Regions from separate parts of the Pseudobacillus sp. 179-B 2D1 NHS genome, predicted to be linked through region 4. Evidence: predicted binding sites of a transcription regulator. Region 4 holds the regulator's gene; each other region holds the start of a gene.
The links. Region 4 encodes LexA, which represses DNA repair genes until DNA is damaged. Its sites were predicted from a motif close to CGAACATATGTTCG; they were not measured.

Region 1 (3,990 bases), on a different contig from region 4:
TGTGCTTGCTTCCTTGCCAGCTCCAGTTGGATATGCGGTCACATTCGTAATTTTCTCTCGCATGGCTGGTTTTGCTTTTGCTGAAATGGATAAAGAAAAAAATAAAGAACGAGCCCGCCTTGTTTCCGGTGTCTCTTTATTAGCAGGAGTAGGTGTCATGTTTGTCCCTGCGGCTGCCTTTACTAATTTTCCTGCGGCGGCTGCTTCTATTTTAAATAATGGGCTGATCTTTGGAACAATTATCGCTATTTGTGTAGAGCAGTTTCTATTAGTGACGGCTAGAAAGAAAACGCTCGGCAGTTAAGGATTTTTAATCGTTTAAACGCCGATTAGTGTAAGAAATAACGAAAAAACGCTTTGGAAGCTGCTGCTATCCAAAGCGTTTTTTCATTGATTGTTCAGTTTAATTTCTTCTATTCAGGCAAATTTGGCGTCAAAGACATTAACAGCTGCTTCAGCCACTGCAATCATCTCTTTTGCTGCATCTAATGTAATTTTGTTCATATGAATGAACCTCCTTGTTTTTGATAATCCTGTAGAAAAACACTTATGAAAACTCCCAGGAAGCCTGGTACTAATAAGTGCAGACGTTTTGCCCGTTGTCCACAGAAGTTGATTGATTCAATCAGGTCAGATGTGCTGCTTAGGACAGGATAGTTAGTGATGGTTGTGCCTGACTGAAATTTATTCTAAAAGATGCTTTTGTCTTATGGAAGAACGCACTTTTTTGTGAGATGTTACTAAAAGGATACTTTTTTTAGAAATACAGGGAGTGGGAACAGCAAATGAACGATTTACGGTCAGAGATACAAAAAAAGATAGAAAATGGTCAGTTTAATTGTGAAAAAGAATTGACTTTATCTCTTATCAGCGGCAAATATAAGATTACCATTGTTTATTATTTAGGGACTGATGGCACTTTGCAGTTCAGTGAAATTAAACAGCTGTTTCCAAGAATCACACATAAGGTGTTAACTACATAGATTAGAGAGTTAGAGGAAGGTGGCATTGTCCATCGGAGGGTGTTCCCTGAAGTTCCTCCAAGAGTGGAATATTCATTAACAGAGTTAGGCCAAAGTTTAATGCCTATTGTTTTGATGATGTATGAATGGGGAAAACAAAACATTAAACTTTTTGCTAGATAAGTACCATCCAAGTGGAGCTCATGGATCGATTGGCAGTATGAAATGTAAAAGATCCTTCTTTAAGAGAATGCGGTGGTCGCTTGAAGGGAATAAAAGTAATAGAAGGAGAATGGCTAAAAGAAGCCGAATTATTGAGTGCAAGGAGGAGAGTTAGTTATGATTACTAATCCAACGAGAGAAGAAATGGGACAGCTGCTAAAAAAGGCAAAGACTATTGCTGTCATCGGCTTAAGTGATAATCCAAACCGAACAAGCTATATGGTTTCTGAAGCGATGCAGCAAGCTGGATATAAAATTATTCCAGTAAACCCTACTGTTGATGAAGTTCTGGGAGAAAAAGCGGTGGCTTCCTTAAAAGATATTAAGGAGCCTGTTGATATTGTAAATGTATTTCGCCGATCAGAGTTTTTACCGGAGATTGCCAAAGAATTCGTTGAGATAGATTGTGAGATTTTTTGGGCACAGCTTGGTGTAGCTAATGAAGAAGCGTATGAGTTTTTAAAAGAAAAAGGCAAGACCGTCATTATGGATAGATGCATAAAAGTGGAACATGCCCTCACTAAATAAGCGGGCAACTAAGAAACAAGCGGTCCATTTCCGCTTGTTTTTTACTGTTATCTATTTGCATAAATTGCATGTTGACCATACAATAAGGCAGAGGAAAATGCAGAACGGAACAGTACAATTGTAAACTTCCGGCATAATGGGAAGATGAAGCATTGGAATTTTTATGATATAATAAAGTGTACGAACGTTTGTTTGTTTCTCTAGGAAGTCTGAAAGGGGAATTTTTGTGACAAAAAAAGAAGTGACCTTTGACTATAATGATGATGCCATCCAAGTCCTCGAGGGACTGGAAGCGGTCAGAAAGAGACCTGGAATGTATATTGGGTCTACAGACACGCGAGGTCTGCATCATTTAGTCTATGAAATTGTAGATAACTCAGTGGATGAAGCGCTTGCCGGCTACGGCAACGAAATAAAAATCATTATCCACAAAGATCAGTCGGTGAGCGTCCAGGACTTTGGCCGCGGTATGCCTACTGGTATGCATAAACTAGGAAAGCCAACTCCGGAAGTTATTTTGACGATCTTGCACGCCGGCGGGAAGTTTGGACAAGGCGGATATAAAACGAGCGGCGGACTGCATGGTGTCGGCGCTTCTGTCGTCAATGCTTTGTCTGAGTGGCTGACAGTGACGATTCATCGTGATGGTTTTATTTATCAGCAGCGCTTTGAGCATGGAGGCGTCCCGGTAACGACGCTTGAGAAGATCGGAAAAACAAAAAAAACAGGAACCACCATCCACTTCAAGCCAGACCCGGCTATTTTCAGCACCATTCATTATAATTTCGATACGTTAAGTGAGCGGTTAAGAGAATCGGCCTTTTTGTTAAAGGGCATGAAGATCAGCTTGATAGATGAACGTCAAAAGCTGGAAGAAGTTTTTTATTATGAAAAAGGCATCGAGGAATTTGTTAAATATTTAAATGGAGAGAAAGATGCTTTGCACCAGGTAGTGTCCTTTGCTGGAGAACAGAATGGGATTGAAGTAGAATTTGCTTTCCAATTTAATGACGGCTACTCCGAAACGATCCTGTCGTTTGTTAACAATGTCCGGACGAAGGATGGAGGCACCCATGAAGCGGGAGCGCGTACAGCCATGACAAGGGTATTTAACGAGTATGCGCGCAAAGTAAATCTATTAAAGGAAAAAGATAAAAATCTCGAAGGTACCGACATTCGTGAAGGCTTAGCTGCTATTGTTTCTGTGCGTATTCCAGAGGAACTGCTTCAATTTGAAGGACAGACGAAAGGAAAGCTCGGCACAAGCGAAGCTCGGTCGGCAGTTGACAGCGTGGTGTCTTCGCAGCTGTCCTACTTCTTAGAGGAAAATCCGGAAACAAGCTCATTGTTAATTAAAAAAGCCATTAAAGCCGCTCAGGCAAGAGAAGCAGCAAGAAAAGCCCGTGAAGATGCCCGTAGCGGGAAAAAGCGCAAGCGCAATGAAGGTGTGCTTTCCGGTAAGCTTACGCCTGCACAGTCACGCAACCCGCAAAAAAATGAATTGTATTTAGTGGAGGGTGACTCAGCCGGCGGATCAGCCAAACAAGGACGCGATCGCCGCTTCCAGGCTGTTCTCCCATTGCGCGGAAAAGTGATTAACACGGAGAAGGCTAAGCTTGCTGATATTTTTAAGAATGAGGAAATTAATACGATTATCCATGCAATTGGTGCGGGCGTAGGGCCAGATTTTAACGTGGAAGACGCCAATTACGACAAGGTCATTATTATGACGGATGCCGATACAGATGGTGCACATATTCAAGTCTTACTGCTCACTTTCTTTTATCGCTATATGAAGCCGCTTATTGAAGCTGGAAAAGTATATATCGCCCTTCCACCGCTTTACAAAGTAAGCAAAGGAAGCGGAAAAAAAGAAAAAGTGGAATACGCCTGGACAGATGAAGAGCTTTCGGAAACAATGAAGCGAGTAGGAAAAGGCTGTATGCTCCAGCGTTATAAAGGCCTTGGTGAAATGAATGCCGATCAATTATGGGAAACTACGATGAATCCGGATACGAGAACGCTCATCCGCGTGCTTATTGATGACGCAGCCCGAGCTGAGCGCCGTGTCACTACACTGATGGGTGATAAGGTGGAGCCGCGCCGGAAATGGATTGAATCAAATGTTGCTTTTGGACTGGAAGAGGACGGCAATATTTTAGAAAACGAGAACCTTTCAGTCGGCAAGGAGGAGTAAGTAGATGCAAAAAGAAGTATTTCAAGATTTACCGCTTGAAGAGGTGCTTGGAGACCGATTTGGGCGCTATAGCAAATATAT
Region 2 (3,990 bases), on a different contig from region 4:
CGATGGTCGATGGGAAATTTGTTTACAGTCATTCTGAAAGTCATCATTTGTTAACGATTTAATATGTTTTACAAATCATTTTAAGAGGCTGTCCATAAGTCGGGATAACTGACTTATGGACAGCTCTTTTAATACAAAAAATCGCCCGTCCGCTATAATGTCGATGACCAAACAAAAGACAGACAAATGGAGGCAATTTCTTCGAGTAACTATTCAGCTGCTTTTATTGAATATCCTTCTTCTATTCCCCTCTATGTCCCCCAACATGATTGGATCTTTTCAGGAAGGTTCCTCCTGGCAACAGGCTATGCGCCCAAAAGATTGAACTTTTCCCAAAACGGAACCTTATTTCGTCCATGGCCTCATCAAGTGCATGTTTTTTTTCCAGTTCTTCATTTGTACTAAATAAATCCATTTGTTCATACAAGGCCGGTTCCAATTTGCCGCATCCCACATAAATTTGCCGGATCGGCTGTCCTCTCCAATATTTTTTAAACAGTTTTTCAAATTGAGTATTCAGGTCTTTCGTGCAGTTTGTCTGTCTAGGCAGCTGTGTTTGATGTGTAAATCCCCTTTCTTCAATGTCCCGAGAATAGCTAATAGCAAGAGCGATTTTCCCGGCTGCTACGTGGTGCAAACGAAGTCTCATCGCTACTTCATCCACCATTTCATGAATCACAATCATAATCTCTCGTTCGTTGTAATAATCACGCAGTAATATCTGACTTTTAGAAAATGATTTTTCTTTCGCTTGGGGCTTTTCAGATAAAATGCTATAATCTACTCCCCATGCGTGGTAGTGAAGTTGTAAGCCCATTAGGCCAAGCCGGTCTTTCAGCTTATGTTGATCAGCATGAGCCAGATCATAGACAGAATGAATCCCTAAACGATGTAACCTATGTATGTACCCTGTCGATATTCCCCACATATCTTTCAATTCGATCTTCCAGATCGTTTCACTGACATTCTCATACGACCAATAAGCAAGCCCATTCGCTGCATTCTTTGCTTCATTGTCGAGAGCTAGTTTTGCTAAAAGAGGATTATCGCCAATTCCAATCGTGACGACTAACTTTAATTCTTTAAAAACGACTTTCTGTATGGTGCGAGCCACTTCAAGTTTGTTTCCAAACAGCTTTCTGGAAGCTGTCACATCAAGGAATGCTTCATCAATACTGTAAATATGCAAATCTTCATCTGCTACAAAACGTTTAAGGATGTCTATGATCATTTTATTTACTTTTAAATAAAGCTTCATAGACGGTTCCACCAGTATGAATCGTGGATCATGAGGGATTTCAAAGGCTCTGGAACCCGTTTGGATGCCAAATTCCTTTTTCACTCGTGGAGAAGCAGCTAATACCACTGAACCAGACCTATTTATATTGGCAATCACAATAATATAGGCATCCAGAGGGTGTATTTTACGCCTGACAGCTTCTACACTGGCAAAGAAAGATTTAACGTCTATGCAAAGAATAGAACGTTTAGGGAGCAACGTATAATCAATATCCATCTCCTTCATCCTTCTTATTCGCAAAATCTACCGCCACTATATCCTTTGTGCATATCACTCCCTTTCCTAAAACTTTCAAGTGATTAGGTTTGTGATGAAAGGATTGAATGACACCCGTTACTTCCATATACGGATAACCAAACGTATTTAAATGAACCGTGACAGGCAATTGCTGATTATAGGCATGACGTAAAACTCGATCAAACACTTCTTTTTGCTGTTCATCTATCGCTATTTCTTTTACAACAGGTTTAGTTTCTTGGAGCTGTTCTGTATGTTCCGACAACATAAACCCCTGCCACTTTAGCATTTTTCTATCTTCATATAACATTTGGATACCTCCATATAGGAACATTAGTTCCTTTTTAAAATAATTATACGAACTTATGTTCTTTATATCAATGTGTTATGCACTAATTAAACCGATTAAACAACCAGACGGTATATAAGAAAAACAAAGTTAAGAATGTAACATAGTGGTAATTGTGTTGTTTCTGTAACGAAGCATCCAGAAGAATTATTAAATTTTACGAGGGGCTCTTATTAAATTAAATGAAAAAAATAAATAAGCTTAACTATCTTAACTCTAAATGGTAACATAATCATAAAATGGAAGGTAGTGGGATTAAATGAGAAAGCTTTGGTTCGTTCCGTTTCTAGCTGTTGCAGCAATCGCTGTTGTAGTTACTCCGTTTCTAACAAACTCTGAGATACAAGGCAGTCTTTCTCCAGAGAAATTTGTAAAAGAGTATATAGAGTTAGTTAAAGCAAAAGACCATGAAAGTTTGGTTGATTTAGTTATTGATGATCGTTTTAATGATGATCGCGAAGTGAAGCTAAAAACATATAAAACACTTGAAGAAGGTGTTTCACCATTAGAGGACTATGAAATTAAGAATGTCAAAAGTGTAACAGAAGATAAAGCAACCGTTATTACAGTAATAGAGTACGAGGATGGCAGCGTTGAGCAAGTACCTATGCATCTTGTAAAGAAAGATAAGGAGTGGAAATTGCATATAAGTAGGGGAAATGCACTTGATGATGAAGATTTTAAACTAATCAAACAACCGGATGGAATATAAAATAAACAAAGTTGTCAATGCAACATCATGGTTATTATGCTTTATTAGAGATGCCCCGATCTTTAGAAGTTAAAACCGACAGCTTTTTTGGTTCGGTGTCAGACTCAAAATTATAGGCTGTTTCTTCTTTAGTTAGCCAAGTAGATTATTCAATAAAAATAGAAAATTTATAATAACGAGAAGGTGTAAGACTATGTATGAAGAATCAAACGGAGAATTAAAATCACCGAAAGAAGCGTGGAGAAAACAAATGGAAAAATTCAGTGAACTACCTCACATGAAACAACACGAGTTAAATAATGGTTGGAAATTATACACTAATGCAGAGTTCTCACTTTGGAACGAGGCCCCTAATTATTTAATTGTTGATGAAGAATTAGACACGGCGTTTGTATTTTACTTTAAAGAAGATGTAATTAAAGTTAAAAAGTCTGGTTGGGACATAGAGTTTACTTTTAACATGAAAAAGCAACACATCAAAGTATTTCGCAAACCTTCCGAAGACTAATTCAACTGATACACGTATCAGCTGAATTAAGTGAATTTTAAATTCTGAGGTGTTTTACTATGTGTTCCCTGAAATGGACTCGTGAGAGACAAGCCACAGAGACACTAGTAAGTTTTGTGAAATAAAGGGAATTAAAAAGAAAACAGCTCTCTCATTGAGGGCTGTTTTCTTTTATGCGTCATTGATTACGTTTGCTGTTTTTTACTATCAAATAACCAACTCAAGATTCTTACAAAAGTTAATATAAATAAAGACTTCAAAAAGTTTTCGATCCAATTGAGCTCATTAAATTTGAAGTAATCATATAAAACAAAAAATATAAAAAGCAAGAGTATACCTGTTGAAAATATAGTTATTTTTCGAGGATTTCTCTTCATTAAACGCCTCCGAAATACTTTATGCTACTTAGGTCTTTAAATAATTAGATGAACTCATATTATTGCTATCTATTTAATTAAAATATAACATATTCAACTTTCCTACCTTTTTTGCATATATGGAAGGATATAAAAACACGAATGCAACATAATAGCGATTGCGTCGCATTGTATAGTCGTACTAAATGAGACATAATCCATCTTTTATAGCAACTGGAGGCAACCTTTTATGACGACGAAACAAGGACAAAATAGTGTGGAACCGATCCAGAGCCCAGAAAAGATCCTGATGATTAAGAAGTGGTTGTTGCACCAACCGTATCGGGATTATTTTTCATTTACGTTTGGCATCAATTCTGGCTTGCGGATCAGCGATATTCTGCCGTTACGGGTTATGGATGTCCGAAACACAGGACATTTGCGGATTCGCAAAAAAAAACAAAAAGCCAGCAATAGAAATCATTTTTGCTGGCTTTTCTCTATTAATTTTTATTTAATTTGTTCAGC
Region 3 (3,990 bases), on a different contig from region 4:
AAACACGAATCGGAAGAAACCGCCTTACAGATGATACAAGAAGCAGAGGAGGAAATTCTTCGCCGGGTCGGGGAATACTTTTATGGCTATAATGATACGTCCATTGCCCGTGAGCTAGCGGAGCGCTTAAAGGAAACATCTCATACGTTAGCAGCAGCTGAAAGCTTAACAGGGGGATTGTTTCAAAGTGAAATGACAGCTATTCCCGGAGCGAGCATTTTCTTTAATGGCGGGATTGTTTGCTACTCCAATGAAGCAAAGGAAAAACTCGTGCAAGTGAAGCCAGAAACGCTTGAAAGTTATGGTGCCATTAGTGAACAGTGTGCTATTGAATTAGCGGAAAATGTCCGCAGTCTTTTGAATGCTGACTTCGGTATTAGCTTTACCGGAGTGGCGGGACCGGATAAATCGGAAGGACACTCGCCTGGTACTGTATGGATTGGTCTTGCTTCAAAGCACAGGGAAACAAAAGTATTTAAACTCCAATTAGTAGGCAGCCGCGAAGGAATTAGAAAGCGCTCAGTTAAGTATGGGTGTCATTATTTGTTGGCTGAGCTTGCTGGAGATAAGTGAAAACATTCGGAATATTATTGACTATTCTGATCGCTATGCTATATAATAAAAACCAAGAGATTATGAGTTACGCAATTAAATAGAAGTACTCTTATTGAGAGCGGTGGAGGGATTAGGCCCGATGAAGCCCGGCAACCTTCAGACAAATTGTCTGAAACGGTGCTAATTCCTGCAGGCGTATGTGCCTGAGAGATAAGAGGAGGATCCTATAATAAAGCCCTCTTCTTACAACAGAAGAGGGCTTTTTAGTTATTCTTCAGGTTACTAGCGCTTTATTTAATAATTGGGAGGGATTAATGATGACAAACGAACAGTGGAACAAAGAAACAATTTTACTTCATGGAGGACAAGTGCCGGATCCGGTTACTGGCGCCCGTGCCGTTCCGATTTATGAAACGACTTCTTATGTATTTGAAGATACAGATCATGCTAACGCCCTATTTGCTTTGCAAAAGCCAGGAAATATTTATACGCGTATTACCAACCCGACAGTAGATGTGTTTGAAAAGCGTGTGGCTGCATTGGAAAAGGGAGCAGCAGCAGTGGCGCTCTCATCAGGAATGGCTGCCATTTCCTTTTCAATTCTTAATCTGGCTCACGCGGGCGATGAAATTATAGCGGCAGCTAATTTATACGGAGGCACCTATAACCTTTTTGCCAATACGCTTCCTAAATACGGGATTAATGTAAAGTTTGTTGATTCTACTGATCCGGAAAATTTCCGCAAAGCGATCACTCCAAAAACAAAAGCTCTGTTTGGAGAAATTATCGGAAATCCTTCCTTGAATGTGCTTGATGTGGAAAAGGTGGCAGATATTGCTCATGAAAATGGTATTCCGCTCATTGTAGATAATACGTTTGCTTCTCCTTACGGAGCTAATCCGCTTGTTCGAGGGGCCGACATTGTCGTTCATTCCGCTACGAAATGGATCAGCGGCCATGGAACAGTCATCGGTGGTATAGTAGTAGATGGAGGAACATTCAATTGGAACAGTGAAAAGTTTCCTGGCTTTACGGAGCCGGATGAATCTTATAATGGTTTAAGATTTGCGGACCTGGAAGGCCCAGCCTTTGCTATCAAATTACGCGTACAGTTGTTACGGGATTTTGGCCCTTCCTTGAGTGCCCATAGCGCTTTCTTGTTGCTTCAAGGGCTGGAAACGTTGCATTTACGTATTCAGCGCCATCATGAAAACACGCTTGCTATCGTCGATTATTTGAAAAATCATCCGGCAGTAGATTGGGTATCTCATCCAAGCTTGGAGGATCATCCATCTCATGAATTAGCGAAGAAATACTTGGCTAATACGTTTGGTTCTATTGTTGTATTTGGCATTAAAGGCGGCCGCGAAGCAGGTAAAAAAGTGATTGATAACATTAAACTGTGGTCACATGTTGCCAATGTGGGGGATGGCAAGTCACTCATTATTCACCCGGCTTCTACCACACATCAGCAATTAAGCAGTGAAGACTTAGCAAAATCGGGTACGAAAGAAGAAATGATCCGTTTATCCATCGGACTGGAGTCAACTGAGGACCTGATTGCTGACTTGAATCAGGCGATTGAAAAAGCGACTGGCGTAGCTGTAGAAGCTTAACGCTTTTCCTTATTAAATAAAGAATATGACAGGCTTAAAATTATCCTCTCCTGCTTTTTTATGATAAAATAAAAAAGCAGGAGTTACTTTTTTTTCTTCTTTTTTTCCGCTATTTCTTCTACTACTTTTCTAGTTTCTTATCCATTCTTCTTCTCAGGAGGAAAAATAAAAAAACCGAATAAATGTTCGCTTTTTACTTGAAATTGTCTCAATAAAAAGGTATAGTTAGTATAGATTATGAAACAACATGTCACTGTGCATTTACTTAATAGATTGTTAATTTTAAGGAGGAATTTTAGTGAACGATCGTCAAGCAGCATTGGATATGGCCTTAAAGCAAATTGAAAAACAATTTGGTAAAGGGTCTATCATGAAATTAGGAGAACAAACAGACCGGAAAATTTCCACTAGTCCAAGCGGCTCGCTTGCTCTTGACGCAGCCCTTGGTGTAGGCGGTTATCCACGCGGTCGGGTCGTTGAGATCTATGGGCCGGAAAGCTCTGGTAAAACTACCGTGGCTCTTCACGCTATTGCTGAAGTACAAGCTGCCGGCGGTCAAGCTGCTTTCATTGATGCAGAGCATGCGCTTGATCCTGTATACGCTCAGAAATTAGGAGTCAACATTGATGAGTTGTTGCTTTCTCAGCCGGATACAGGCGAGCAAGCACTTGAAATTGCCGAAGCTCTCGTACGAAGCGGTGCTATCGATATCCTGATTGTTGACTCGGTTGCAGCCCTTGTTCCAAAGGCTGAAATTGAAGGAGAAATGGGCGACTCCCATGTCGGCCTGCAGGCACGTTTAATGTCACAGGCGCTTCGCAAGCTGTCTGGTGCTATTAATAAATCTAAAACAATTGCAATCTTCATTAACCAAATTCGTGAGAAAGTCGGGATTATGTTCGGTAACCCGGAAACAACGCCTGGAGGCCGTGCGCTCAAGTTTTATAGCTCCGTCCGCCTGGAAGTTCGCCGTGCTGAAGCACTGAAACAAGGAAATGAAATTGTAGGAAACAAAACAAAGATTAAAGTAGTGAAAAATAAAGTGGCTCCTCCGTTCCGTGTAGCAGAAGTCGATATCATGTATGGAGAAGGAATCTCTAGAGAAGGTGAAATCATCGATATGGGATCAGAGGTAGATATTGTTCAAAAGAGCGGTGCTTGGTATTCATATAATGAGGAACGCCTTGGTCAAGGGCGTGAGAATGCAAAGCAGTTCTTAAAGGAAAATCCGGCTGTTCGTCAGGAGATTATGATGAAGATCCGCCAGCATTATGGTCTTGATGCTGACTTTGTAGAAGTAGAGGAAGCAGAAGAGACAGAAGAATTCAGTTTGCTTGACGAATAATAAACAGGAGCGGTGTCAGGAGACATCGCTCCTCTTGTTTTTTATTAGTCTCGAAGAAGACTGTTACCGTGATGAAACTCTTGACAAGAAATTTTCACAACTATAAAATTGAGATGTATATTTTACATTTTTTTCTCTTAAAAATGGAAATGAGAAGCTGTATATTGAAATGATAACACAATGTATCAGCCGACATGTTAAAAGCATGGCAAAAGTTCATAGCAAGAGGAGGTGAAAGGATGGAACCCATTACAATCATCTTCATTTTGCTTGGCCTAATCGTCGGTGTAGTTGTTGGCTATTTTGTTCGAAAGTCCATTGCAGAATCAAAGATTGCAGGAGCTAAAAGTGCTGCAGAGCAAATTATTGACGACGCAAAGCGTGAGGCAGAATCGCTAAAGAAAGAAGCCCTGCTTGAAGCAAAGGATGAAATTCACAAGCTTCGTACAGACACGGAGTTAGAACTTCGTGAAC
Region 4 (3,990 bases):
TTCTCCTTTAACGACTTTGTGTATTTAACGTCGAAGAAAGGATAAATTAAAAGAAGGAAAGCTAGTAATAAAGACTCTAAAATTAGTATTGACATATAAATTTACTCCTGTTTTACCTCCATTATCTCATGAGGATGGAAATTTATGCAACTAATGACCTAAATAACCTATCTTACTTTAGAGTAACTTAAAATTATTTTATTACTCTTTATTGCTTAATACACAAAGGTTTTTATGTTTTTAAGAATAAGTGACGGGCTAATCATTTATCGTTATAGTAGAAATTGGAAGAATGAATATAGAGAATAGAGGGGATGGACAAATGGGTAAAAAGCAGTTTGATTCTTCTCGGGAATATGCCTGCAAGCTTGATCAACAGGATGAGCTGGCATCCTTTCGCAACGAATTTTATATTCAAGAAGGAATCATTTATCTCGATGGTAATTCGTTAGGATTACTGTCCAGACGATCAGAGAAATCGTTGTTAGAGTTGCTAGATTCGTGGAAGCAGTTCGGAATTGATGGGTGGACAGAAGGGGGTTATCCTTGGTATGACCTCTCGGAGCGGCTTGGTGGGAAGCTGGCATCGTTAGTTGGGGCACGGCCTGAGGAGGTAATAGTGACTGGTTCCACAACAACGAATCTGCATCAGATGATTGCCACCTTTTATGAGCCGGAAGGCAAACGAACAAAAATACTGGCAGACGAACTTACGTTTCCTTCTGATATCTATGCGCTACGAAGCCAGATTCAGCTGAAAGGCTATCATCCGGAGGATCACTTGATTCGCGTACAAAGCCGCGATGGGCGTCTTATTGAAGAAGAAGATGTGATTGAAGCAATGACAGAAGAGGTGGCTTTAATCGTCTTGCCGAGCATCCTTTACCGGAGCGGGCAAATTCTTGACATAAAGCGCATAACGAAAGAAGCCCATAAACGCAATATTTTAATTGGCTTCGACCTGTGTCATTCAATTGGAGCAATTGAACACCAATTGAACGAATGGGAAGTAGACTTTGCGGTTTGGTGCCATTATAAATATTTAAATAGCGGTCCGGGCAGTGCCGGTGGATTATATGTAAATAAAAAACATTTTGGCAAGCTGCCAGGTCTTGCCGGATGGTTTGGTTCGAACAAAGAGAAACAATTTGATATGGAGCATACGTTCATGCCGGCAGAAGCGGCAGGAGCCTATCAGATCGGCACACCTCATATATTAAGTATTGCTCCATTGATCGGTTCACTCCAACTCTTTGAAGAGGCGGGTATAGAGAACCTCCGAAAAAAGTCTTTATGTATGACGCGTTATATGATCGAGCTCACTTCAGAAGAACTGAGCGAAGCCGGTTTTAAGATAGGGAATCCCTTGGAAGACAAGAGACGGGGCGGACACATTTATTTGGAGCATAAAGAAGCTGCACGGATTTGTAAAGCGTTAAAAGTGAATGGAGTTATTCCAGATTTTCGAGCTCCTCATGGGATCAGGCTTGCTCCAGTCCCTTTATATAACACGTATGAAGAAGTGTGGAAGGCGGTGCAGATTTTAAAGAAGATTATGAAGGAGGAACAATATAAACAGTTTGAGAATGAACGTGGCATTATTGCGTAAGTGGGGAACTCAATCATCAATTTTTTCTGCCTCTGGCCTATAAAGGTCCAGGGGTTTTTGGTGGTTGAAGAGACTCTGACTCTCTTGCTTTTAATCTAGCAATGGAACTTTCGATTGTTGTTCGGTGAATGGCTTTTCTCATTAAACAATCATATCTTCTTTAGGCTCGTCATATGATAGGTTAACTGCTATTCTATTACTCTTGCAAAAAAGTTAAAACTCCTTTCCGCACAATAGAGCAGAAAGGAGTTTGTCCAGCAGTTAATGGATATCCCGGTAGACGCCAATCACTTTGCCAAGGATAGTAGCAGACGACAGAATAATTGGTTCCATGGATGAATTTTCAGGTTGAAGGCGAATAAAGTCTTTTTCTTTAAAAAAGCGTTTAACGGTGGCTTCGTTTTCCTCGGTCATCGCTACAACTATTTCGCCATTTTTGGCTGTCTGTTGCTGGCGTACGACGACATAATCACCATTTAGAATGCCGGCTTCAATCATACTGTCGCCCATGATTTCCAGCATAAATACATTGTCATCGGCAGGTGCAAGCCGCTCCGGTAAAGGAAAATATTCTTCAATATTTTCGATGGCGGTAATAGGCATTCCGGCTGTTACTTTCCCGATTAATGGCACACTTACTACTTTTTGTCTCGGTACGCTTTCTTCCAATTCCAATATTTCGATCGCGCGTGGTTTCGTTGGATCGCGGCGGATCAGTCCTTTGCTCTCCAGACGAGAAAGATGGCCATGGACAGTGGAGCTGGATGCCAATCCAACTGCTTCCCCGATCTCGCGCACGGAAGGAGGATAGCCTTTTGCTTTAACTTCAAGCTTGATGAAGTCCAAAATATCTTGCTGCCTCTTCGATAATTTTGTCATTTGTCTGCACCTCTTAGATTATCTCTTTTCTGTATTATAACATGTCACTTTTTAGGATACAAACATAAGTTCGAATGAAATCTTGACTCAAACAAATGTTCCTATTAAAATAAAGATAAATATACGAACGAGTATTCGCTTGAAGGGGATGTTGAATGATGAAAGTGTTTGTTAAAAAGAATTCTTTTGTTCTGTTATTTATGGCTGTTACAATTATGGCAGGAAGCATGCTGATCTTTAATGTGAGTGAGAAACGTCTTCCTTACGAAGAAATCACCGTACGGGAAGGGGACTCTCTCTGGAGCATTGCCAGACAGTATAATAACAGCAAGGAAATGGAAGAAGAGGACTTTATCATGTGGATACAAAAAGAGAACAAGCTGCATTCCGTTAAAATATTACCGGGAGACACTCTCGTTATTCCCATTACTTCGCATTCATCTCATACTGGCGGCCAGATCGCTTTTAAAGGAGAGTAATTTCAAGTGAAAGCTATTATATATTGCCGTGTAAGCACAAAAAAAGAAACACAGGAAACGTCGCTTCAACGGCAAGAGGAAGAACTGCTCAGCCTTGCCTTCCGAAAAGGATATGAAGTGGCAGCGGTGATTAAAGAGCAAGTGAGTGGCTATGAATTAGATCGGCCGGGAATGCTTGATTTGCTAGATCTAGTGAAAAAGGAATCGATTGATGCTGTACTGATTCAGGATGAAACACGAATTGGACGAGGCAATGCTAAAATTGCTTTGCTGCACTGCTTGTTTAAAGAAGGAGTAAAAGTATTTAGCATCGCTGATGATGGAGAGCTGCAGCTGTCAGAATCAGATTCAATGGTTATTCAAATTGTTAGCATGGTAGAAGAATACCAGCGGAAGATTCATAATTTAAAAATCAAGCGAGGAATGAAACGGGCGGTAGAAAACGGTTTTCGACCTGAAGACAATTTAAAGAATAGAGGAAACCCAGCCGGAAGAGAGAGGAAGGAAGTGCCGATGGAAGAAATTGTCCGTCTACGCCGCAATAACCTTACTTTCGAAGAAATAGCTGCTACTTTAAACGGCTTTGGTTATCGGGTATCTAAGGCGACAGTTCACAGACGATTTAAAGAGTATGCTGAACAGGCGGATAAAGATCTTGAATAGGCATCTTTCTTGTTTATTCCTTTCCCTTTTAATAAAATAAAGGCAAGAATATATTAAAGAAAAAGAAAGGAGAGTCTGCTGATTTATAACGAATTGGCAGTAACCCCATCTATGCTTTCTCAAGATAAACTAGCTCGTATTAATGAGCTTTCCAAGAAATCAAAAACTGAAGGGCTGTCCGCAGAGGAACAAGCAGAGCAGACAAGCCTGCGCCAAGAATACTTACGTGCTTTTCGCTCGTCCATGAAAAATACAGTGGAATCGGTGCGTATTTTTGATCCTGAAGGCAATGAAGTGACACCTGAAAAAATTAAAGACATTCAAAAACGTAAAAGAATGCATTAATGAGCCGGCAAACGC

Region 1: a site for LexA is predicted at 1,894-1,907, ahead of parE (DNA topoisomerase IV subunit B). Genes of this name have one in related genera too.
Region 2: a site for LexA is predicted at 1,896-1,909, ahead of ACH0BF_RS13615 (YolD-like family protein). Genes of this name have one in related genera too.
Region 3: a site for LexA is predicted at 2,347-2,360, ahead of recA (recombinase RecA). Genes of this name have one in related genera too.

What each region holds. Positions count from the first base shown of each region.
Region 1 is NZ_JBIQDP010000012.1:86,205-90,194, reverse strand. Features, by position in the region: gene ACH0BF_RS13455 (purine/pyrimidine permease) at 1-304, shown strand, start outside; partial or broken gene ACH0BF_RS13450 (winged helix-turn-helix transcriptional regulator) at 786-1,145, shown strand; gene ACH0BF_RS13445 (CoA-binding protein) at 1,302-1,712, shown strand; gene parE (DNA topoisomerase IV subunit B) at 1,939-3,909, shown strand; gene parC (DNA topoisomerase IV subunit A) at 3,914-3,990, shown strand, end outside.
Region 2 is NZ_JBIQDP010000012.1:132,983-136,972, forward strand. Features, by position in the region: gene ACH0BF_RS13605 (amidohydrolase) at 1-62, shown strand, start outside; gene ACH0BF_RS13610 (Y-family DNA polymerase) at 242-1,516, opposite strand; gene ACH0BF_RS13615 (YolD-like family protein) at 1,506-1,847, opposite strand; gene ACH0BF_RS13620 (hypothetical protein) at 2,146-2,598, shown strand; gene ACH0BF_RS13625 (hypothetical protein) at 2,792-3,106, shown strand; gene ACH0BF_RS13630 (S-layer homology domain-containing protein) at 3,966-3,990, opposite strand, start outside.
Region 3 is NZ_JBIQDP010000006.1:3,952-7,941, reverse strand. Features, by position in the region: gene ACH0BF_RS07745 (competence/damage-inducible protein A) at 1-573, shown strand, start outside; SAM riboswitch class I at 662-772, shown strand; gene ACH0BF_RS07740 (O-acetylhomoserine aminocarboxypropyltransferase/cysteine synthase family protein) at 873-2,171, shown strand; gene recA (recombinase RecA) at 2,470-3,516, shown strand; gene rny (ribonuclease Y) at 3,756-3,990, shown strand, end outside.
Region 4 is NZ_JBIQDP010000040.1:2,636-6,625, forward strand. Features, by position in the region: gene ACH0BF_RS23480 (CPBP family intramembrane glutamic endopeptidase) at 1-95, opposite strand, end outside; gene kynU (kynureninase) at 323-1,609, shown strand; gene lexA (transcriptional repressor LexA) at 1,871-2,488, opposite strand; gene yneA (cell division suppressor protein YneA) at 2,644-2,967, shown strand; gene ACH0BF_RS23500 (YneB family resolvase-like protein) at 2,974-3,630, shown strand; gene ACH0BF_RS23505 (DUF896 domain-containing protein) at 3,742-3,975, shown strand.